Regions from separate parts of the Arthrobacter stackebrandtii genome, predicted to be linked through region 1. Evidence: riboswitches for the same ligand, from Rfam matches in the RefSeq annotation. Region 1 holds a riboswitch; the other holds the start of a gene.

What was found. A riboswitch is a leader RNA that binds a small molecule or an ion and turns the genes downstream of it on or off. The one in region 1 is predicted to bind cyclic di-AMP.
Region 2: linked by a shared signal. The riboswitch ahead of JOF48_RS19540 (aggregation-promoting factor C-terminal-like domain-containing protein) and the one ahead of JOF48_RS03480 (NlpC/P60 family protein) in region 1 are both predicted to bind cyclic di-AMP.

Annotation. Positions count from the first base shown of each region.
Region 1 is NZ_JAGIOI010000001.1:830,958-841,827, forward strand. Features, by position in the region: gene JOF48_RS03440 (FdhF/YdeP family oxidoreductase) at 1-85, shown strand, start outside; gene JOF48_RS03445 (TetR/AcrR family transcriptional regulator) at 134-805, opposite strand; gene JOF48_RS03450 (MFS transporter) at 897-2,432, shown strand; gene JOF48_RS03455 (alpha/beta hydrolase family protein) at 2,771-3,646, opposite strand; gene JOF48_RS03460 (molybdopterin molybdotransferase MoeA) at 3,637-4,935, opposite strand; gene JOF48_RS03465 (NTP transferase domain-containing protein) at 4,944-5,969, opposite strand; gene JOF48_RS03470 (TetR/AcrR family transcriptional regulator) at 6,127-6,792, shown strand; gene JOF48_RS03475 (MDR family MFS transporter) at 6,936-8,678, shown strand; gene JOF48_RS03480 (NlpC/P60 family protein) at 8,858-9,703, opposite strand; cyclic di-AMP (ydaO/yuaA leader) riboswitch at 9,708-9,917, opposite strand; gene JOF48_RS03485 (M23 family metallopeptidase) at 10,060-10,869, opposite strand.
Region 2 is NZ_JAGIOI010000001.1:1,147,898-1,158,767, reverse strand. Features, by position in the region: gene JOF48_RS04740 (hypothetical protein) at 1-237, opposite strand, end outside; gene JOF48_RS04735 (DUF4132 domain-containing protein) at 234-1,115, opposite strand; tRNA gene JOF48_RS04730 (tRNA-Ser) at 1,305-1,394, opposite strand; gene JOF48_RS04725 (DNA glycosylase AlkZ-like family protein) at 1,477-2,670, shown strand; gene JOF48_RS04720 (hypothetical protein) at 2,695-3,195, shown strand; gene tadA (tRNA adenosine(34) deaminase TadA) at 3,281-3,778, opposite strand; gene upp (uracil phosphoribosyltransferase) at 3,801-4,439, shown strand; gene JOF48_RS04705 (formylglycine-generating enzyme family protein) at 4,573-5,376, opposite strand; gene JOF48_RS19540 (aggregation-promoting factor C-terminal-like domain-containing protein) at 5,334-6,038, opposite strand; cyclic di-AMP (ydaO/yuaA leader) riboswitch at 6,043-6,218, opposite strand; gene JOF48_RS04695 (MarR family winged helix-turn-helix transcriptional regulator) at 6,419-6,931, shown strand; gene JOF48_RS04690 (MFS transporter) at 6,932-8,212, shown strand; gene JOF48_RS04685 (winged helix-turn-helix domain-containing protein) at 8,854-9,684, shown strand; gene JOF48_RS04680 (SixA phosphatase family protein) at 9,817-10,338, shown strand; gene JOF48_RS04675 (YhgE/Pip family protein) at 10,348-10,870, opposite strand, start outside.

The DNA of each region.
Region 1 (10,870 bases):
TGTGCCGCTGGACTCCAAGGCCGATGTCAGCGGAACACCAACCTCCAAGTCGGTGGTAATCCGCCTGGAGCCCGTCGCGTCCTGACGCGGCCCGGCGCCGGCCCGAGGGGCCCAGGCTTGTTTGGCGGGCGGATCAGGGCGGCGCGTCGTGGGCCAGGAGCAGTGGCAGCTTGACGCCCATGGTGCATTCGAGCAGTTCGGTCACGGAGGAGTCCTGGCCGTAGAGGTCCGTGAGGCGAAGGCTGATGAGGGTGTTCATGAGCATGCCGTGGGCCAGGAAGTCACGTGTCATCTCCTCACCCAGCCCGGCCTCATCCCGCACGAGGCGGTAGATGTCGACGAACCCTTCGCGGGCGCGCGCGCCGATGACGGGCTCGTGCCCGGAGATGAATGACTGCATCAACATGAGCAGGATGCCCCGGTCCTGGACCAGGTCCGCATAGGCCAGCGACATCAGCTGCTTGAGCTGAATCTCGCGGCTGTCTCCTTTGGCCGGGTCCAGCGCGGCCACCTTCTCGGCGAGCCGCCCGCCGTCGTAATCAGCAATGACGGAACGGAAGCTGCCCATCAGCTTGCCCATCGCACGGTCCAGCGCCTCCAGGAACAGCTTCTCCTTGGTGCCAAACATCCGCACCACGTAGGGCTGGCTGATGTTGGCGGCCTTGGCCACCTGGTCGGTGGTGGCCCCGACGTAACCGCGCTCGGCAAACACCGCGGTGGCGGCGGCGAGGATCAGCTCCCGGCGCTCGGCCGCCGGCATGCGCACGGCCCTCGCGTCGGGCTGCTGAACTTTTTTTGCACTCATGCTTGACATGTTATCAGTTGATTACTAACTTGGATCCATAAGTAATCATCCGATTACCTCAAGCTGTGCAAGCCTCCACGAATCGAAGACCATGAACCGCAAAATCCCCGTCTGGCTGGCGGTCGCCGCCGCCTCGCTGCCCGTCTTTATGGCCACCCTGGACAACCTTGTGGTCACCAACGCACTGCCCGTCATCCACGAAAAGTTGGGGGCCGGCGTGGAGGAACTGCAGTGGATCGTCAACGCCTATGCGCTGAGTTTCGCCACCTTCATGCTGCTGGCCGTGGGCCTGGGCGACCGCTTCGGCCGCCGCCGGGTCTTCCTGGCCGGCCTGGCCATCTTCACGCTCGCCTCGGCCGGCGCGGCGCTGAGCACCGACCCCACGGCGCTCATCACGGCCCGCGCCATCCAGGGCCTGGGCGCTGCGGCCATCATGCCGCTGTCGCTGACCCTGCTCGCCGGATCCGTCAGCCGCGAACGCCGGCCGCTCGCCATTGGCATCTGGGGCGGTGTCTCCGGGCTGGGCGTGGCGCTGGGCCCGCTGGTGGGCGGCGCCGTCGTCGAGGGCTGGAACTGGGAGGCCATCTTCTGGCTCAACGTCCCCCTCGGCATCATCGCCATCCCGCTGGTTCTCGCGGGCCTGCCCAACAGCTTCGGCGCCCGCGTCCGGGCCGACATCATCGGCCTGGCCCTCTCCGGACTGGGCCTGCTGGGTCTCGTGTTCGGGATCGTCCGCGGCAACGAGGCCGGCTGGGACAGCCCCCAGGTCCTCTTCGCCCTGATCGGCGGCGGCCTGCTCCTTGCAGCCTTCCTCCTGCGCGAAGCCCGCACCCCCGCCCCACTGCTGCCCCTGCGCCTGTTCCGCGACCGCAGCTTCACCGTCGCCAACATCGTGGGCCTGACGTTCAGCTTCGGCATCTTCGGCTCGGTCTTCATCCTGATCCAGTTCCTGCAGGTGGTCCAGGGCTACAGCCCGCTGGAGGCCGGCGTCCTGACCATGCCGTGGACCCTCGCACCCATGGTGGTGGCCCCGCTGGCAGGCCTCCTCGCTCCCCGCCTGGGCACCCGCACCCTCATGATCACGGGCCTGGCCCTGCTCGCGGCGGGCATGTTCTGGCTCGCGGCCAACCTCAGCGCCACCGTCAGCTACCCCCTGATGGTGCCCGGATTCGTCGCGGCCGGCATCGGCATGGGCCTGGTCTTCGCCCCCATGTCCACGGCGGTCCTCGCCAACATGCACACCAACGACCATGCCAAGGCCTCCGGCACCAACTCCACCCTCCGCGAGGTGGGCGTGGCCCTCGGCGTCGCCGTGCTGACCGCCGTGTTCACGGGTGCGGGCGGGCAGCTGACCCCCACCGGCTTCGTCGACGCCGCCATCCCGGCCGTTTATGTCGGAGCCGCGGTCCTGGTGCTCGCCTTTGCCGCAGCCTTCTGGCTCCCCTCGCGCGATCATGCCCGAACGCTCGCCGCCGCCGTCCCCGAGGATGACCCCGCCGCCCTGCCAGATGCCGGCATCGCAGCAACCCTTCCGCATGCCGCCCTTTCCCCGCACCTGCCGGATGCCGACCAAGACGCGCACGACGGCGGGACTTCCGTTGGGCATCCGGCTTCCGTTCGCGCCTGACTCACCCGGGCGCCGCCTGGTCCGGGACCCCGGCGGGCAATGGTGGACTCATGCGGCAGGCCGCCAGGCTTGCGGCGGCCCGGCTCCCTGCCTGGCCGGTTCCAAGCGTGGTGTTCTGCACAACGATTCCGGCCGACTGGACGCAACCATCTCGCCGCCGCCCTTATGCTTCGGCGCACCGTTCATGTTGGACCGTGCGCAACTACAAGAGCTGCGCACGGTTCCAGGGAAACCATACGCAGACGTGGCAGCCGCGGACCCTGCCATGGGGGCGTGACGTTAACCGGGCGTGGCGTCTACCGGGTCCGTGCGCAGAACAGGCGCCCGCACCGGGAGGACTACTCCCAGGGGTGGTGCCCCCAGCCGTCGCCGTTCAGCCAACCCAGTGTCTGTTCCCAAAAGGTGTGCCGGTAGCGGCTGTGGAACAAGGCGAAGTGCCCCAGCGATGTTTCGCCGTAGTCGGAGGGGTGCAGGTGGATGACGCGGGAGGGGCTGTTGGGTGTGTAGGCGACGGCACGCTCCATGGCGGGAATCGTGGCATAGGAGTCGTCGTCGGGGGCCAGGGCCAGGATCGGTGCCGTCACGGCCGCCTGGTGGGCGCGGAGGGACACGCGCTGGGAGCCGCGGGCCGCCGTCGTAAAGTCCTTGCGGGAACGGGCCCAGTCAAGGGCAACGCCAACCGGCAGGTCCTCCATGAGCCCCAGCCGCTTGGCCGGAAAGTAGCCGACGGTGGGCAGCAGCGGCAGCATGAGTGCGGCCCGCCCCCAGTGGCCCAGCTGGTGGCGGAGGGTGAGGTCTCGCCAGTAGGCGTGCTGGGCGCCCACGGTGAGGATCCGTCCGAGCCGGGCCGCGTTGGCTGCCAGCCCCACGCCGAACCCGCCAAAGCTGTGGCCCACATAGTGCACGGGTTTGCCGCCGCTGTGTGAGAGCGCCCAGTCCAGGACGGTGTCGATGTCCAGCGAACCCCACTGGTACCAGCGGACCTTCTGCCCGCGCAGGGACCCTCCCCGGGAATCGCCGATCCCGCGGTAGTCGAACGTGAGGGCGGTGTAGCCGGCGGCGGCCAGGAATGCGGCGTAGCGGTGGTAGTAGCCGGCCGTGACCGCGGTGGCTGAGCCGATCACGACCGTGCCCCGGTGCTCAACGCTGCAAGGCACCTCAAACAGTGTGCCGTGGATTTCGCGCCCGTCGTCGCAGGTGAAGGTCAGTTCCATGGCAGCGGCACCGCCGGCACGGATTCGCCCATCTTCACTCCGTGCGGCGGAACCACCATGAGACCGTCGGCCTGGGACAGCCCGCGCATCATGGCCGAATCCGTGTGGGCGCACGGCGAGGCCAGCCCGTACACCAGCCGGTAGGGCATGATCCGCGTGGGCCCGTGGTACGCCTTGACCGGGGATCCGCACACCACCGTCCCCACCGCCGGGCGGGGCAGGCTGCCAAGCCGTGCCAGCAGCGGCGCGCCAAGCGTCAGCAGCCCCACCATTGCGGCGAGGGGGTTTCCCGGCAGGCCAACGATGAAGCGCCCGTCGGGCAATTCGGCCAACAGCGTGGGGTGCCCGGGGCGCATGGCAATGTGCCGAACATGGAACGTGCCGCCCATGGACAGGATGGCTTCGCGCAGGAAATCAGCTGAGGAATGGCCGGTGGCACCCGTGGTGACCACGACGTCGGCCGGGTCGTCTCCGTCATCGGCCAGCGCATCCAGCGTGGACGCCAGATTGTCCGCGGCCCGCTGCAGCCCCACCACGGCACCTCCCAGCGATCCCACCACGGCGCCCAGTTGCGGGGAAAACGCGTCGCGCACAAATCCGGGGTCGGGGATGCCGGCAGGCACCACTTCGTCCCCCGTCAGGACAATCTTCACGGCGGGCCGGCCCAGGACGGAAAGCTCGTCGTGGCCGCCCAATGCCGCAAGCGAAATATGGGCCGGGTTCAGCGTGGTTCCGGCCTTGGCCAGCAGTTCCCCCGCTTCCGCTTCCTGGCCTGCAGGGCGGATGTGCTGGCCGTTCTTCGGCTCACCGGGCCGCGCCCCGCCGCCCAGGACCAGCACCGGCAGCCCCTCCGAATCCGTGGAAATCTGCCCCGATTCACTGCGCAGGACCGACTTGGCGCCCTTGGGAATCAACCCTCCGGTGACGATCGGCACGGCCTGTCCCGGCGACAGCGGCTCGCCCGGCCCGGCCAGGATCCACGGCGCGCTGCCCGCCACCGCCCAGCCGTCCATCGCGGACGAGGCATAGTGCGGCATCGCGTGCCGTGCGTGCAGGTCCGATGCGAGAATCCGGCCCAGCGCGGGGCCCAGCGGCACCGCGTGGGGCGGCAGCGGCTGCGCCACGGTCCAAGCCAGCTCCCGGGCCTCCTCCCAGCTGTGGGGAAGCACGACGGCGGGCACCTCTCCGGGCGCCCCTGCGGCACCTGGCGCCGGGGCAAGGTCGGGCACCGGTGAGGTGGCCGGGTCGGGCAATTCCCCGGGCGAGAACGGACTCTGCTGTTGGACCATGGTTGCCGCTATTCTGCGGCGGGCGCTTCGGCGGCGGCGGCACCCGTGGAACCGGGCGCCGGCGCCTCCGCGGCGGACAGCTTCTTCGCCAGCCCCAGCGCGGCCTTCATGGCCGTGGCCTCGTCGACCTGCCCGGATCCGGCAGCGAGCCCTGCAGCCATGCCAGCCACAAAGGTGGTCAGCGGCGCGGCCGGGCGCACGATCGAATGCGCGGCCACCCCCGCCAGGTTCAGCACGGCGTGGATGTCCACCTCAATGTCTGCGATCTCAAAAGCCTCAAGCAGTTTCTGCGTCCATGCCTGCAAGAGCTCGTCGTGGTTCTCCAACTGGTGTCCTTCCGCGGTGGGCGGCGCCACGGCAATGCCTTGCGCGCGGGCGTCGTCCCAGGTGTCAATGTCTGCCGCCAATCCGGTTGGCACGGCACATTCGATCATCTTCACACTAGCAATCAACGAGAAGACCGACGCATTCTCCAGCCGGTGCGCCACCCGCGCCCCGGCCACGGCAGCCCGAAGTTCCGGCAGCGGGTAGATCGCCGCCAGCGGCTGCCGCTTCCCGCCGGCCACGGCCATGATGCCCTCCCCGGGCGCGCACGCGGCCCATTCCGCCACCAGCCGCCGCGCCAGATCCCCCGCGCCCGGCATGTCGCAGGCCAGCACCAGCACGTGCCCGGACTCCCCCGCCAGGGCACCAATTCCGGCGGCAAGGCCCGCCGCGGGCCCGGCGAAGGGCGGGTCTTCCTGCACCGTCGCGACGCCCCCGGCGTGTTTGGCACCTGCCAGCCACTGCGGAATCCTGTCCCCGGGACCCACGACGACGACCACGGCCTGCGCTGTTTCGCCGGCCTCCGCCGTGGTTTCCCCGGGCGACGGGGCCGTGCCGGTTCTTACGACGCCTGCAGCAGCATCCACTGTCCGTGCCAGCAGCGTCTGCCCGTCCACCACCAGGCCGGCCTTCGGAACGCCGCCCAGGCGCCGGGACAACCCCCCGGCCAAAACCACTGCCTGCAGGGACCGGGGCGAATTCTCACTCATCCTGCCATCGTATCCGCCATTCCGGCCTGCCTCCGGGGACGGGCGTTCAGGGAAAATTAATTGTGCACTCACTGCATATTTGCAGGAACTGCAATTACCATTTTGTTTGTGCCCAACGGAACCGCGTGGCACACAGCGCACCTTTATTGGAGCCACCATGGGCATCGCATCAACGGAACCCCTGCCACGCGGGCTGCCGCCCCGGGACACCCTGCGCAGCAGGAAGCAGGCCGCCACCCGGCTGGCCATCCGCCGTGCAGCCATCGAGCTTGGCCTGGAACACGGTTACGACAACGTCACCGTCGACATGATCTGCACGGCCTGCGGCGTCTCCGCCCGCACCTTTTTCAACTACTTCGGCAGCAAGGAAGGCGTCTACACCAGCCCCCGGAAGCCGCTGCCCGGCAATGCCGCGCTGACGGCCTTCATTGAGGGAGGCAGCGCGGGAGTCTTCACCGGGCTCTTCGACCTCATCGCGGGAACCTTTGTTGAGGCGGAATCCAGCTTGGAACTGTTCCAGGCACGCCACCGGCTCATCCAGCAGACACCGGAACTGCTGGGCAAGGAAAAGGAGCGCATCAGCGAGACGGAGGAGATCTTCGTCGGCTATGTGATGGAGCGTTTCCGCCACGACGGCAGGACTGTCCAGGACACCCCGGACCTGGAGGATGAGGCCCGCATGGTGGTCGCCCTCGTCTCCGGAGCGCTGCGCTTTGCCCTGCAGAAGTGGGCTGCCGGAAACTTCACCGACGACCGCGCCCACCTTGTTGAATCGGCCTCCGCGCTGATCAAGCGCATCACAAGCAACGAGCACTGGCCCTAACCCGATACCGCGCCGCCGTCCGCCAGGCACCTTGCGCATGTGCCTGCGCCAACATCCGGAGCCGACGTCCGCCGTCGTGCCTCACACAGAAAACAACCGCAACAACCGCCGCCTGCCTGCCATCCGGCCGCTAGGAACCCATCATGAGCACACCCTCCCAGACCGTCCACCCGCCCACCGAAACTGACCGGCGCGGCATCCTGCTGGTGTTTGCCAGCCTCATGCTGACCATGCTGCTGGCGTCCCTGGACCAGACCATTTTCAGCACCGCGCTGCCCACCATAGTTGGCGAACTCCACGGCGTGAACGAGATGCTGTGGGTCATCACCATCTACATCCTCGCCTCGACCATCATGCTGCCCATTTACGGCAAGCTCGGGGACCTCATGGGCCGCAAGGGCCTGTTCATCGGCGCCATTTCGGTGTTCATCATCGGCTCGATCATTGGCGGCCTTGCCCAGGACATGACGTGGCTGATCATTGGCCGCGGCGTTCAGGGGCTGGGTGGCGGCGGCTTGATGCTGCTCTCGCAGGCCATCATCGCCGACGTGGTGCCGGCCCGTGAACGTGGCCGCTACATGGGGATCATGGGCGGCGTGTTTGCACTGTCGTCCGTGGCGGGGCCGCTGCTGGGCGGCTGGTTCACGGACGGGATCGGCTGGCGGTGGGGGCTGTGGATGAACATCCCGCTGGGACTGCTGGCAATAGCCTCCGCGGCCTTCTTCCTGCGGCTGCCGGAGCATCCGCGGGTGAAGGCCCGCGTGGACGTGGCCGGCATGGCGCTGCTGGGCCTCACCTCCACCCTGCTGGTGCTGGTCAGCACGTGGGGCGGCACCAAGTACCGCTGGGACTCGCCGCAGATCCTGCTGATGGGCGCCGGCACGCTGCTGGCCGCCGGACTGTTTGTGGCGGTGGAGCACCGGGCCGAGCAACCGATCATGTCGCTGCACCTGTTCAAGGACCGCAATTTCAACCTGACGACGGCGGCCGGGCTCATCACCGGGATTGCCATGTTCGGCACCTTGGCCTACATGCCCACGTTCCTGCAGATGGTGACCGGGGCCAACGCGACCCAGGCCGGCTTCCTCATGATCCCCATGATGGCCGGGGTACTGCTGACCTCGATCGCGTCCGGGCAGCTGGTGACGCGCACCGGACGGTACAAGTGGCTGCCCATCACCGGCATGTTCATTGTGGCCGGGGCGCTGGTGCTGCTGTCCACGATGTCTCCGGCCATGCCGGTGTGGGTCATTTGCAGCTACCTGGCCATCATGGGCATCGGGCTCGGCACGTCCATGCAGATCCTGGTGCTCATTGTGCAGAACCAGTTCCCCAACTCCCAGGTGGGCATGGCCACGGCCTCCAACAACTACTTCCGGCAGATCGGTGCCTCGCTGGGCTCGGCCGTGGTGGGCAGCCTGTTCGCCACCCGTCTGGCCTCGCTGCTGACCGAGCGCCTGCCCAGTTCGGGGGTGGGCGGTTCCGGGGACGGTGGCGGGATCAATGCGCTGACGCCGGCCCTGGTGCGGGCCATGCCGGAGCCGCTGCGCTCCATTGTAGTTGGATCCTACAGCGACGCCCTGACGCCAATCTTCGTGTACATGGTCCCGCTGCTGGTCCTGGCCGGGATCCTGCTGCTGTTCGTCAAGGAGATCCCGCTGGCCACCACCATTGACCGGAGCATGCCGGCCGACGCAACCGCCACGGGCGGGGAGGCCGGCGTCGGTCGTGAAGCGAAGGTGCATGCGGGCATCGCCGCCGGGGATGGCTCGAGAAGCGCGGTGGACGGCGGCCGGGCAACCGGGCTCGGAGCCAGGCACCTCGGCGACGGAAGCGGCGCCGGGCCTGGCAGAACCGACACCTCCAGGGGCGCTGAGCCAGCCTGACGGTTCCCGGGGACGGCGCAGGCTGACGGGCGGCTGCGGAGGCCGTCGTATTCCTCGGCAGCCGCCTTTGCTCCACGCGGGCAGGCACCGTGATCCGTGCGGCCGTTTCGGGATCACGGGAGCCGTTAAATCAATGAACCCCGTCCGTGGACGGGGTTCATTGGATGATGATGGTCTTTTTAGTGACCCATCGCAATGAAAACGGGACCCGAACCGACGTAGGCGGAGAAGACAGTGGTCGTGAAACCATTCCATCCACCATGTACGGCCTGGCCGTTGCCAATGTAAACAGCAATGTGGGCAAGGCCCGCGCCGCCGTCTGCGTAGTAAATCAGGTCACCGGGCTGAGCTTCAGCGGCGGAGACCGTCCGGCCAAGGCTCAGGTAGCCGGCAGGCCAGCCGTGGTAGTTGATGCCAGCTGCAGCCAAGGCGTTGGAGGCCAGCGCGGTGCAGTCCTGGGAAACGCCAACCTGGGCCAGTGCGGCGCTGGCGATGGTGGCGCCAATTCCGCTCTGGGCTACAGGAGCCGGAGCTTCTTCAGGGGTGGTGGTAGTGACGACAGGTGCCGCGGCAGGTGCTTCCACCGGTGCTTCCACGGGTGCTTCCACGGGTGCTGCCACCGGCGCCTCGACGGCTGCTGCAGGAGCGGCCGTGGTGTCGGCGACTGCGACAACGTCGTTGCTCTGTGCCTCTACAACTGCCGGTGCCTCAACAACAGGAGCCGGGGTGGAGGTGATTGCGGGAGTGGCGAATGAAATCTTCACCGTTGATGCTGCCGTGATGCCGGATGCGAGCTCCGACTTCAGGTTCAGCGTTGTTGCACCGTCAGATGCGCGCTCCACGGTGGGAGTTGCTGCATTTGCTGCGATGCCGGATGTCAAAACCAAGCCAGATGCTGCTGCTACAACAACGGCCTGACGACCAACCCCGCCGACGTTGGAGCTGACGGCTTTAGTAAGGGCGGAAATCGTGCCGGTTTTAACAACCTCGGCGCGGTGGCGCCCGAGGGCAGTATTTGAAGCCAAGAAGGATTCCTCTCCCAAAGCCTGCGAGGTAAGCTGTCGGATTCGGATGGGAGTCACCCGGCCGCTCCACGTTGGCACACTTCTGGAATAGTTTCCCATCCAGGTGGTTGAACGCTTCGCGGCTTCACCCCAAGGACTTTGCACATGGTGCAAGATCCAAATAATGGTTCCCCCGCCCCTGCCAGACGATTGATACGAACGGACCATGAGCAGTGGCAGAGCTAGGCAATCCACTCATGGGCGCCAACTTGATTCGAAGTTGGCGCGGTTACGACGTTACAACACATTTTTGGCTATGTCACGTTAAGGTCACGGTCCTGTGACTAACTCGTAACCCAAGACGGGCTGTGGAGGAGTTAAAGCCAGCCCATGGGATCGACAGTCTCGTCATCGACGATGACCTCAAAGTGCAGGTGGCAGCCGGTGGAGGCGCCTGTGGTGCCGCTGAGGCCCACGATGCCGCCGCGCGGGACTTCCTGGCCCACCGCAACGTTGATGCTGCTCATGTGGTTGTATGACGTGGAGAGGCCGTTGCCGTGGTCCACGACCACGCGGTTGCCTCCGCCATACTGGTGCCAGCCGGCAAAGGTGACAACCCCGCCTGCCGCTGCAAGCACACTGTTGCCGCAGCCAATGGCGAAGTCCTGGCCGGTATGCATCTCGCCGACCTGACCCGTGATGGGGCTGATGCGGCCGCCGAACGGGGAACTGGTGACCATGTTTGTCAGTGGTGCGGACAGGGTCCCCTTGGAGGCCTGCAGGGTGACATTGGAGGCCTGGACCTTCAGAGTCTCCTTCAGCTGGCCGTCCGGGTTCAGGGCACTGGCAACGTCTGGGGTTGCGAAACTAATGGGAACTTCGGCGCCTGCGGTGACGATGGTCTCGACGGAGGCGGACTGTTCCGGGGCTGCATGCAGCGTGTCCGGGGCCTGGGTGGACGGCAGGGTGACGGCCAGGACGAGGCCAGTTGCGGCCATGGCCACGCCAACCTTTTGTCCGGCACCGCTGGCGGCGCCTGCACGCAGCAACTGGGCCATGGAAACGCCTGAGGGTGCACTGGCGCGTTCTGCAGCAATGGCTTCACGGCGGCCTCCTGATGTGGAAGCAGGCACGTGAGTTACTGGCGACGACGCACGACGGCGCCCCCGCTGCTTAACATCTGACACA
Region 2 (10,870 bases), 320 kb from region 1:
GGCGATGCGACGGCTAAAACCAACCGTGGCGGAAGAATCTGCTTCCAGCCCCATGGTGGAAAGAGCCAGGTCCTCTGCTTCCTGCAGCCCCTGGGGCAGGACCCGCACCACAGTGCGACCTGCAAGAGCTGGGTGGGAGTAGCTGCACGCTACGTAAGGCACTACTTTCTCAGTTCCCGGATCAGTTGCGACGATGGCACCCGCCGCACTCAACTTAGCCTCCATGGTGGTGCTCACGCTGCATCGTCTCCTGCTTCAACCTTGCGTCCTGCATAGATGGCCGCGGCCATCCTCATGCCTTCACTGAATGCTGCTGCCCCAACATCTTTGAGCGCCAAGGTGGTTCCGCCGCTGACCCAGTTGAGATCGCCTGTGGAGGTCTCGTATTGAGGATCTCCGGAGCCAACCCAGTAGCTTGCCTGAACAGGTGCGCCCTGGGAGGTTAGGTTGCAGACGGCGAATCCGCCCTTGACCACGTAGCCCAGCGTGCGGGCACGGGAGGTCGCATGTTGAAGGGCTTCGAACTCGCCGTCGGCATAGTCAGCGATGCTGGTTGACTCGGGGTCGCGCTCGCCGGCGGTGAACGTTTCGCGCATGAGTTGGGCGGTGTTTTGGACGATTCCGAGTTCGGCGGCAAAAGCGCGGTAGTCATCGAGGTCCTCGCCGAGGTCAATGGGGTGGGCAATGAGGAAATGCTCGGATTCGAGGACTTCGCTTTCGCCATCCAAGGTGACCAGGCCGATGCCAACGGTGGTATCCGCGCTGCGGAGGAATCCCGACGGTCCATCGCCCGGGGCCGGGACACCGGTTGAGGAGCACGGGACAATGACAAGATCCGTGAGCGCTGTGCGCCAGCTTTCATCAGCCCACACTTGGCGCAGAAGTTCTGTGGTGACCGGCAGGGATTGGACCATCCAGTCATTGATTTGGGCGCCGACTTCACGTTCGTGGCCTGCCAACCATTCGAGGAGGTCACGCAGATTCGCGGTGACCTCGTTGTCCTTGAGTTTGGCAGGAACGGTTTTGAGTTCCTTGCCGGCTTTGTTGAGCGCAATGACCTTGCCATCGCGCACACCCACCTTGTAGTCGATGCCAGTGTCCAGCCAAACGGTCATGAATCCAATGCCCCCTGAATGCCTGCAGGAATTGCTCCCTCTAGATGTCGATGATTAGTCTGCCACAGGGGGCTGACACGTTTGTCCGTGGGGTTCGGATGGCACAGAGGGCGGCACAATAGGGCGGATCCTTTAAAGAAGAAAGGCGCCTGCTCCGTTGAAAATTCAACGAAACAAGCGCCTTCCAATTGGCGGCGACGGTGGGATTTGAACCCACGTCAGGCTTTCACCTGAACAACATTTCGAGTGTTGCACCTTCGGCCGCTCGGACACATCGCCAACGTGACAACCTTACCGGCTCAAAGCGTCACAACAAAAATGAGCCAGTACTGTGCTGGACAGATGGGGCAAGATAAGCGGTATGGACAATGGAACGCGCCGGGCCTGGAGCTGGCACAAACAAGGCCTGGACGGATCCCTGGCAGGCACCAGCGCCGCCGAGCTCCTCACCAAGACGGGCTGGGCGCGCTCGATCGGCGGCGCCAACCCCTACTTGACGCTGTTCTCCCGTGCCGGCATCCGCAGGAAACAAATCGATTCAGATGTGGCAGCCCTGAAGATCCATGAACTTCCGACGGCGCGCGGCTGCACCTATGTGCTCGGCGCAGACGACTTCGCCTGGGGATTGTCGCTTGGCCAGGGGGCAGCGGAGGCGACGGTGAAAGTGCTCGACAAGCTCGGCGTCGAACGCCGGGAGATCAAGGACCTCGAGGACCGGACGCTCGCCCTGCTGCAGGAAGCGGCCGCCAACGGCACCGGCCCGCTGGACCCGAAGGAGCTGCGGGAGAAGCTGGGCGCCGCCGTCCGCAGCCTCGGCGAGGAAGGCAAGAAGAAGGGCGCCTCCACCACGCTTCCCACCGTCTTGGGGCTCTTGCAGGCCGACGGCCGCATCCGCCGCGTCCCGGTCAACGGCCGGCTCGACATGCAGCGGTACGCCTACACCGCGTGGGGGCTGCCCGCTCCGCAGCAATCGCCGGAACAGGCCCGGGCCAAGCTGATGGAAAGGTACCTGCGCTGGACGGGCGGGGCCACGCTCAAGCAGACCCAGTGGTTCACTGCCTTCACGGTGGCGCAGACCAAGGCCGCGCTCGCCGCCGTGGACGCCGTGGAATCCACCGTGGTGGACCCGGACGGGCTCTGGATGCTGCCGGCCGACGCCGAGGCTGCCGCGACCTTTGCGGCCCCCGCGGAGGAGCAGATCCAGTTGCTGGCCGGCTCCGACGCCCTGTTCCTGCTGCGCCGCAACTCGGCCGACCACGTGGCGGAGGAGGACCGCGGCCTCGCTGTGGGCCGGGAAAAGCTCGCGCTCACGGCTGACCTCCCCGACCACCCCATCGTGGACCGGGGCCGGATCATCGGGCTCTGGCAGTACGACCCCGGCAACGAACGCATTGCCCACTGGCTCTTCCACGAACCCACGGACGCCGTTCAGGGCAGGATCCAGGAAGTGGAGAACTGGATCCGCGAGGATCTCGGCGACTTCCGCTCCTTCAGCCTCGACTCGCCGGCGAGCCGCCAAAAACGGATCGATGCACTCAATGCCGCATCGCGGTAGACAGGACGGGGGACAGGCATGGCCATGGGCGGATTGAATTGGGTGGTGTCCGGTGTTGTGGCGGCCGTGGTGCTGGCCAGCGGCGGCTGCGGCACCGCCGAGGAGGACCCGATGGGAACGGGCTGCATGCCGCCGCCGTTCACGGTCAGCGCCGATGCGGCCGCACCGGGATCTCATGTCACGGTCAGTGCGAAAGATGCCGACTGCAATCCGGCTTACGGCGACGGCGCGCAGGTCCAGCTGGAAATCATGGACGGTTCCGGGGCAAAAGTTGTTGACACCCTTGCACCCATGAACGACGCCGGCGGGTTCAGTGCCGTTGTCACCATCCCCGCTTCTGCCGTCCCCGGCCTAGGCGCCGTGGTGGCGTACCCTTACGACCTTGACTGGTGCGACGACACAGGACAGAACAACCGTCTGAAGGGTTCCGGCGACACCGGGAACGGATCCGCCGGGACGGGTGCGGGGGATCTTCAGCGGGCCTCGTGCGAGATTCCCATGGAAGCGCTCACCATCGAGCCCTGACAGGCCACTCGCATGCCGCGTCGCGGCGGGCATGGCCGGGGCGCACACGTGTCACGGCACAGACCCGGCGCCGCAGGGGCGCTGTCTAGCTGCGGTGGCCGCCGAAGAAATCCCGCAGCAGGGCGGCGCATTCGTCCTCGCGGACCCCGGGAAACACCTCGACCCAGTGGTTGAGCCGCCGTTCACGCAGCACGTCAAACACGGACCCCGCCGCCCCGGCCTTCTCGTCCCAGGCACCAAAAACGACGCGCGGCACGCGGGCCAGCACAATCGCCCCGGCACACATGGTGCACGGCTCCAGGGTCACCACCAGGGTGCAGTCCGCCAGACGCCACGTGCCCAGCTTTGCCGCCGCCTCCCGGATCGCCACCACCTCCGCATGCGCCGTGGGGTCCCCGTGCGCCTCGCGCTCGTTGCTGCCCAGGCCCAGGATTTCCCCGTCCGGGCCAAGCACCACGGCACCGATTGGCACATCCGCCGTGGCCAAGGCGCGCCGTGCCTCCGTCAGGGCAAGACCCATCCATTCGGCGTGGCGGGCCGTGGTGGTGGTCTCCAAAGGCAGAAAATTCGATGTGTTGGGCACGGCTCAATGGTAGCTTTTATTCATGCGCGTACTGGTTGCGGATCATCCGCTTATTGCCCACAAGTTGACAGTCCTGCGGGACAAGACCACCCCGTCACCTGTTTTCCGCCAGCTCACCGAGGAATTGGTGACCCTGTTGGCCTACGAGGCGACCCGCGGCGTACGCGTCGAGCCCGTGGACATTGAAACCCCCGTGACCAAGGCCATTGGCACCGGACTGGTCAAGCCCACACCCCTGGTGGTGCCGATCCTGCGCGCCGGCCTGGGCATGCTCGAGGGCATGACCCGCCTGCTTCCCACCGCCGAAGTGGGCTTCCTGGGCATGGCCCGAAACGAGGAAACCCTCGAGGCCATCACCTACGCCGAGCGCCTGCCCGAAGACCTCACGGGCCGCCAGGTCTACGTCCTCGACCCGATGCTGGCCACCGGCGGAACCCTGATCGAGGCGTTCAAGTTCCTCTTTGACCGCGGCGCCGCGGACATCACCTGCATCTGCCTGCTCGCCGCCCCCGAGGGACTGGCCAAGCTGGAAGCCGCCCACGGCGGACGCGACAACGTCCACGTGGTCCTGGCCTCGATCGACGAGGGCCTGGATGAGAACTCCTACATTGTCCCCGGCCTCGGCGACGCCGGCGACCGCCTCTACGGCGTCGTGGACTAGCCCCCACCTCCTCCACCTACCTCGAACGTACAGATGATGCCGATGTTCCCGTGGAACATCGGCATCATCTGTACGTTCGGCGAATGGGCTGGCGGGAGGGCGAATGGGTGGGGCGGACTGGACGTTCGGCGGGCTACAGTCCGCGCAGCGGCGTCCAGCCCACCGGCCGCGGGCCCTTGACGGCGGCACGTTCGCGGTCCGCCGCGGCAGACCAGCCCTGTGCGGCTCCGGCCCCGGGCAGGCCAACCGGCCCGCGAGCCACACGGAACCCGACGTCTTCCAGCACGGCGTCGGGCGCACTGCCCCGCCGGACAGACGCGCGGGCCCTCCACTGCGGGTCATCCCAGCCGCCGCCGCGCAGGCTTCGGTAGTCGCCGTAACGCGCCGTGTCGGCGTAGTCCCAGCACCACTCCCAGACGTTGCCGATCATGTCGAACAAGCCGAAGCTGTTCGCGCGCTTCAGGCCCACGGGCTGCGGGCCGGCCACGGAATCGGCGGCCGTCCACGCAATCTGAGCCAGCTCCCCGTAGACCGGCGCGGTGCTCCCGGCCCGCGCGGCCCACTCCCATTCGGCCTCGGTGGGCAGCCGGAAGCCGTCCGAGGCAACATCCCAGTCCACAGACCGCCCGTCGATCCGGTACGCCGGGGCAAGGCCGGCGCGTTGGGAGGCCGCGTTGCAAAACTCCACCGCCTGAAACCAGGTGACCGGATGCGCGGGGAGGCCGACGGCGGCAGGCGGGCTCCCGCCGTCGGCCGTCACCAGGTGCCACTCGGCTCGGGTGAGCTGCGTGCGGCCCAGGGAAAACGGGGCCAGCACCGCCTCGCGGACGGTGCCGGCGCGGGCGTCGCGCAGGGTGATGGCACCGCCGGGAATGGCCGCCAGTGCAGGCAGGGTCAGTACCAGCCCACCGAGTTGGAGTGGTCCATGGCCCCGCACGGCGAACCGTACCGGCCCTGGATGTAGCCCAGCCCCCAGCGGACCTGGGTTTCGTAGTTGGTGGCCCAGTCGGCGCCGGCGCTGGACATCTTGCCGGCAGGAAGCGACTGAGGGATGCCGTACGCGCCGCTGGAGGGGTTGGCCGCGGAGGTGCGCCAGCCCGATTCGCGTTCCCACAGTGGAATGAGGCAGCTCATCTGGTCGGCGCCCCAGCCGAACGAGGCCATCTGTCCGGCCGCGTAGGCCTGGGCCGCCGCGGCGTCGTCAACGGCCAGGGCTGCGATGCGCTCGGCCTCGGCCTTCATGGGGTCAACGGTGGGCCGGGCACTGGAGGAGACCTCCAAGCCCGGAAACTTGATCGTGGCGTTGGTGGCGGCGGCAACGGGCGGTCCCTCAAGCATCGAGGCGATGCTGGCGAGGGAGTGGCCGTTGGCCACGGCGCTGGTGACGGTCGGGACATCGAGCTGCTTGGCCACGACGCCGGCGCCAACCAGGGCGCCGACCACGGCCAGCGTGGCGACGCCGCGCACGGTTGCGGCGAGGGCGGGATGCATGGAACGGCTGTTGGAATGAGTGCCCCGGTGCTGGGCCGGCAGCCCCAAAAGGGTGCGTTGGCGCTGGGGTTCGGCGCGGCGGCGGCCGCGCTGCGGTGCAGCAGACATGTGGGAAGCCTCTCTACGCCTGCGAGGTGAGCTGTCGGGAACGGACTAGAGCGTCCGGCTGTGCGGCCAGAAACGCTGCACGGCTTAACCCCAAGGGTCTCCACTACCAAGAGACCCGCAAAAATTGGGTCCCCCGTCTCTGCCTGGTTATTCGGGAACGGGAGTGGGCGGCGGCAGAGCTCGGCGAACCGTCCACTGGTGCCGGACCGGAAGTGGTCCAAGCGGCACTTCTGCCAGCTTAACGGAATCCGTGCCGCGTGTCACATTTTGGTAACACTTTCACAGCTACGTGACGAAACCGTCATTTACTTAGCAATGCTAACGATCTAAAGTGGATGTTTGACGATACGAAACCAATTCCTTGAGGCAGCTGAGCACCCATGACTGACTTTTCCCCTGCAGGCACGACGCCGGACCCTTCCCCGGGTGCCCCGGCCCCCGTTGCGCAGGGGGTGGGCGGGAGGAAAACCGGCAAGCCCATCGGTGCCGGCGCTCTCGCGGCCGAGCTGCGGGTTGCGGTCATGCGCACGTCGCGGCGGCTCCGGGCCGAGGCTGCCACCCGGGAAATCAGCCCCGGCCAGTACTCGGTGCTGGCAGGCATCCTGCACAGCCCGCTGACGGTGGGGCAGCTGGCCGCCCGGGAACAGGTCCAGGCGCCGTCCATGACCCGGATCGTGAACGCCCTGGCCGCGGCGGAGCTGGTCAGCCGGGAGGAGAATCCGGAGGACCGGCGCCAGGTGCTGGTGCGGATCACGGAGACGGGCTCGGCCGCCCTGCTGCGGGCGCGCTCCAAGCGGACGGCGTGGCTGGCGAAGCAGGTGGCGGCGCTGACCCCGCAGCAGCGGGCCACGCTCCATGAGGCGGCCGTGATCCTGCAGGAGATGAGCTCCTGAATGAATTCCATGTTCCGTGCCCTGAAAGTGTTCAACTACCGGCTGTGGGTGACGGGAGCGCTGGTGTCCAACATCGGCACGTGGATGCAGCGCGTTGCCCAGGACTGGCTGGTGCTGACGGTGCTGACCAACAATTCCGGCACGGCCGCCGGCATTGTCACGGGCCTGCAGTTCCTGCCCATCGTCTTCCTTGGCCCCTACGCCGGGCTGCTGGGCGACCGCGTCAACAAGCGCCGGCTGCTGCTGCTCACCCAGACGGCCATGGGGTTCTGTGCGCTTGTGCTGGGAGTCCTGGTGGTGACCGGGGCCGTCGAGCTGTGGCATGTGTACGTGCTGGCCTTCCTGCTGGGCGTGGCCAGCGCCTTTGACGCCCCGTCGCGGCAGGCGTTTGTCTCCGAAGTCGTCGAAAAGGAGGACGTGCCCAACGCCGTCGCACTCAACAGTGCGTCCTTCAACCTGGCGCGGCTGGCCGGACCGGGCGTGGCAGGGATCGTGATTGCCCTGGTGGGGACGGGGCCGGCGTTCCTCATCAACGCGGCGAGCTTCGGCGCCGTCATCCTTTCGCTGCTGCGGATGCGCACCAGCGAGCTGGTGCCGGCCGTGCACGTGCCGCGCGCCAAGGGGCAGATCCGGGAGGGGCTGGTGTACATCCGCCAGCGCCCCGACCTGCTGATGATCATGGTGCTGGTGTTTGTGGTGGGCACCTTTGGCATGAACTTCCAGATCACAAACGCGCTCATGGCCACCACCGTGTTCCACCTGGGGCCGGGGGAATACGGGCTGCTGGGTTCGGTCATGGCCGTGGGCACCCTCGCAGCGGCGCTGCTCGCCGCGCGGCGCAGGACCATGCGGATGCTTTATGTTGTGGGCGGCGCGCTGGCCTTTGGCGTCACGGTGGCGGTGGCCGCATTCATGCCCACGTTTGGCTGGTACGCGCTGGCGCTGGTGCCCGTGGGGCTGGCGTCGCTGACGTTCATGAACGCCTGCAACACCACCGTCCAGCTGACCACGGACGCGGCCATGCGCGGGCGGGTGCTCGCCGTGTACATGGTGGTGCTGCAGGGCGGCACGCCGATCGGGGCGCCGCTGGTGGGGTGGATCGCCACCGAGTTCGGTGCGCGCTGGTCCCTTGGCATGGGTGCCGTGGCCGCCATGGCGGCGGGGATGCTTGCCCTGCTCCTGATGAACCGGCGGAACAACGTCCGGTTCCGCGACCAGGTCCGGCAGCTGCGGCCCTCGTTCATGGTCCACGGCCTGCACCGCGCGGGTCCCGGAGCCTGAACTGGGAGCTGCCGAAGGCAGGCCAGGCAGGGGGCACTGGGCGGGCGGACCCGGGCGGAGTTACGCCCAGTAAACAGCTGTTTACCTAGCGTGATTGTCTGTGAATATGCTGTGCATGGAAACAAACTTGCCAGGGGCGTCACTTGCATGCATTGAATGCTGGTGAATTATTTCGTGGCGTATGCCTTTCTGACCGAATGAATTATTGAAGTGCGGCAAGCAACGTCCCATATCTTCGATATTTTGGGCAAAGTTCGCTCCAAATGAGAGCAAAGCAACAGAGTCCGCTTGATCACAAATTAATGCAAAATCTCATATGGTGGACGTTTGGGCCGTTTATTACTTGCAGGATGTGAATGTTACGTAGCAGACTGTCACATGTGAACACCCACTCAGTGATTTCTGCAGCCGCAGCAACTGTCCCCTTTGCAACCACCGGACAGTCTCGTTGCGGTTGCCGAATGCAGGCCTAGCTCACAGGCACTGGGAGTCACACCGCCAGCAACAACCGCAACGGTGCGGCACCAGTCTTTGGCCCCAGGGCCGGTCCTTGTGCCAAAGGACATCAAAGGTTCACCATGCCACGTGGACCGATGGAAGCATTCGCGCCGTTGAGTACGGCCATACACCGAGGTAGTTCAATGTCAGTAGCATCCGGATACGTCCACATCTCTGTAAGAAATGCCGCCAAGGCAGGCGCCCGCACGTCCGGCGCACGCACCGCCCACCTTGAGCACACCGGCTACAGTGCCCGCGCTGAAACCGCCACCGCCGCAGACCGCCTTCGCGCGGTGCCCCATGCCGAGAGCAGCCCCATGACAGCACCCACGCCCGTTATTGCCGGAGCCGGTTCGGACCGCTTGCGCGGCGTCAGCCCCGACAACGTCGCCCGCGGCTTTGTGCTGTATGTCGGCGTTGATGAAGACACGGCCGCGGCTGCCGGAACCTCCCTGGCCAAGCTCGCCCAGGACATCCGCACCTATGCCCAGAGCCTCGTCCCGCAGGCACAGAGCTACGCGGCAGTCGCCATCGCCCCGGCCGACGCCGTGGGCACCCCGCTCGACGTCGTGCGCTCCACGTTCGGCGACCCCACCGTCCCGGTCCGCCCGCGCCCGGAGGCCATCCCGGCCCCGCCCGCCGACCAGCGCCCCTCCGGCGTCCTCATCGACCTGGCCCGCCGCGAAGTCCACCTGGACGGGGACACCCTGAACCTGACTTTCAAGGAGTTTGAACTGCTGAACTACCTCGTGGAAAACGGTGCCCGCACCGTCTGCCGCGACGAGCTCCTGGAAAACCTGTGGGGCGGCGGCGAGGAAGCCCCCAACGAGCGCACCATCGACGTCCATGTCCGCCGGCTGCGCTCCAAGCTGGGCCGCCTGGCCAACACGGTCCGCACGGTCCGCGGCGAAGGCTACCGCTTCTACGAGCACCCCGAAGTCGTCATCTGGGCCGCCCCGGAATACTCCATCTAGCCCCAGGCCCAGCCCCGGCCGCGCCCACTTCTCGTAAGCTGCGGCCATGCATTGACAGCGTCCGACGGCGTTCGGCCCACCCCAGGTGGGCCGAACGCCGTCGGACTTTTTATTACTCACTAAACTGGGGGCATGAGCGAACACCACATCAAACGGCTGATCCTGATGCGCCACGCCAAGGCCGCATTCCCGCTGGGCGTGGAGGACCACGACCGCCCGCTGGCACAGCGCGGCCACACCGAGGCGCCGCTGGCCGGCAAATGGCTGGTGGAGAACGCCGTGGTGCCCGACTTCATCCTGTGTTCCTCGGCGCTGCGCACCCGGCAGACCTGCACCTGGGTCTGCCAGCAGCTGGCGGACAAGGCGCCCACCCCCAAGCTGGAACGCGGCCTGTATGAGGCAGGTGCCACCCAGATGCTCTCCGTTGTGAACCATGTTCCGGAGACCGTCAACACGCTCATGGTCATCAGCCACATGCCGGGAATCCAGTCGCTGGCGCTGCGGCTGGCCTCGCGGGACTCGGACCAGGACGCCTACATGGACCTGGCCTCCGGGTTTCCCACCAGCGCCTTCGCCGTGTTTGAGCACACCGGCGACTGGGCCACCCTGGACGGGCAGGATGCCGAACTGAAGAACTTCGTGGTGCCACGGTAGGGCGCCGGCTCAGGCCTCGATTTCCGGCATGAGCGTCTTCAGCGTCCACGTCTTTTTCTTGGCCACGGCAGCCCACGCCATCAGCAGGCCCAGCAGCGTGTAGCCGAGCAGGCCAAGGAGAACGGAGACAAGCGGGGCAAGGTCGGCCCCGTAGATCAGGTGCCGCATCCCCTCCACCACATGCCCCATGGGCAGGATTTGGTGCATGATGTGCAGGGGCTCCGGCGTGGTCTGCCACGGGAACGTGCCGCCGGAGGAGACAAGCTGCAGCACCAGCAGGATCAGCACCACAAACTTTCCGGGGGTGCCGAGCAGGGCCACGATCCCCTGGATCAGGGCAGTGAACGCCAACGACGCCAGCAGCAGCAGGCCCAAGGTCAGCCAGGGATGGCTGGGGTCCAGGCCGAGCCCGAACTTCACCACCGCATACAGAAGCAGCGCCTGCCCTGAGGCGACGGTGGCAAAGGGCAGCCAGCCGCCAAGGGCTATCTTCCAGGACGGGGCGTTGGACGCGAGCGCACGCACCGTCAAC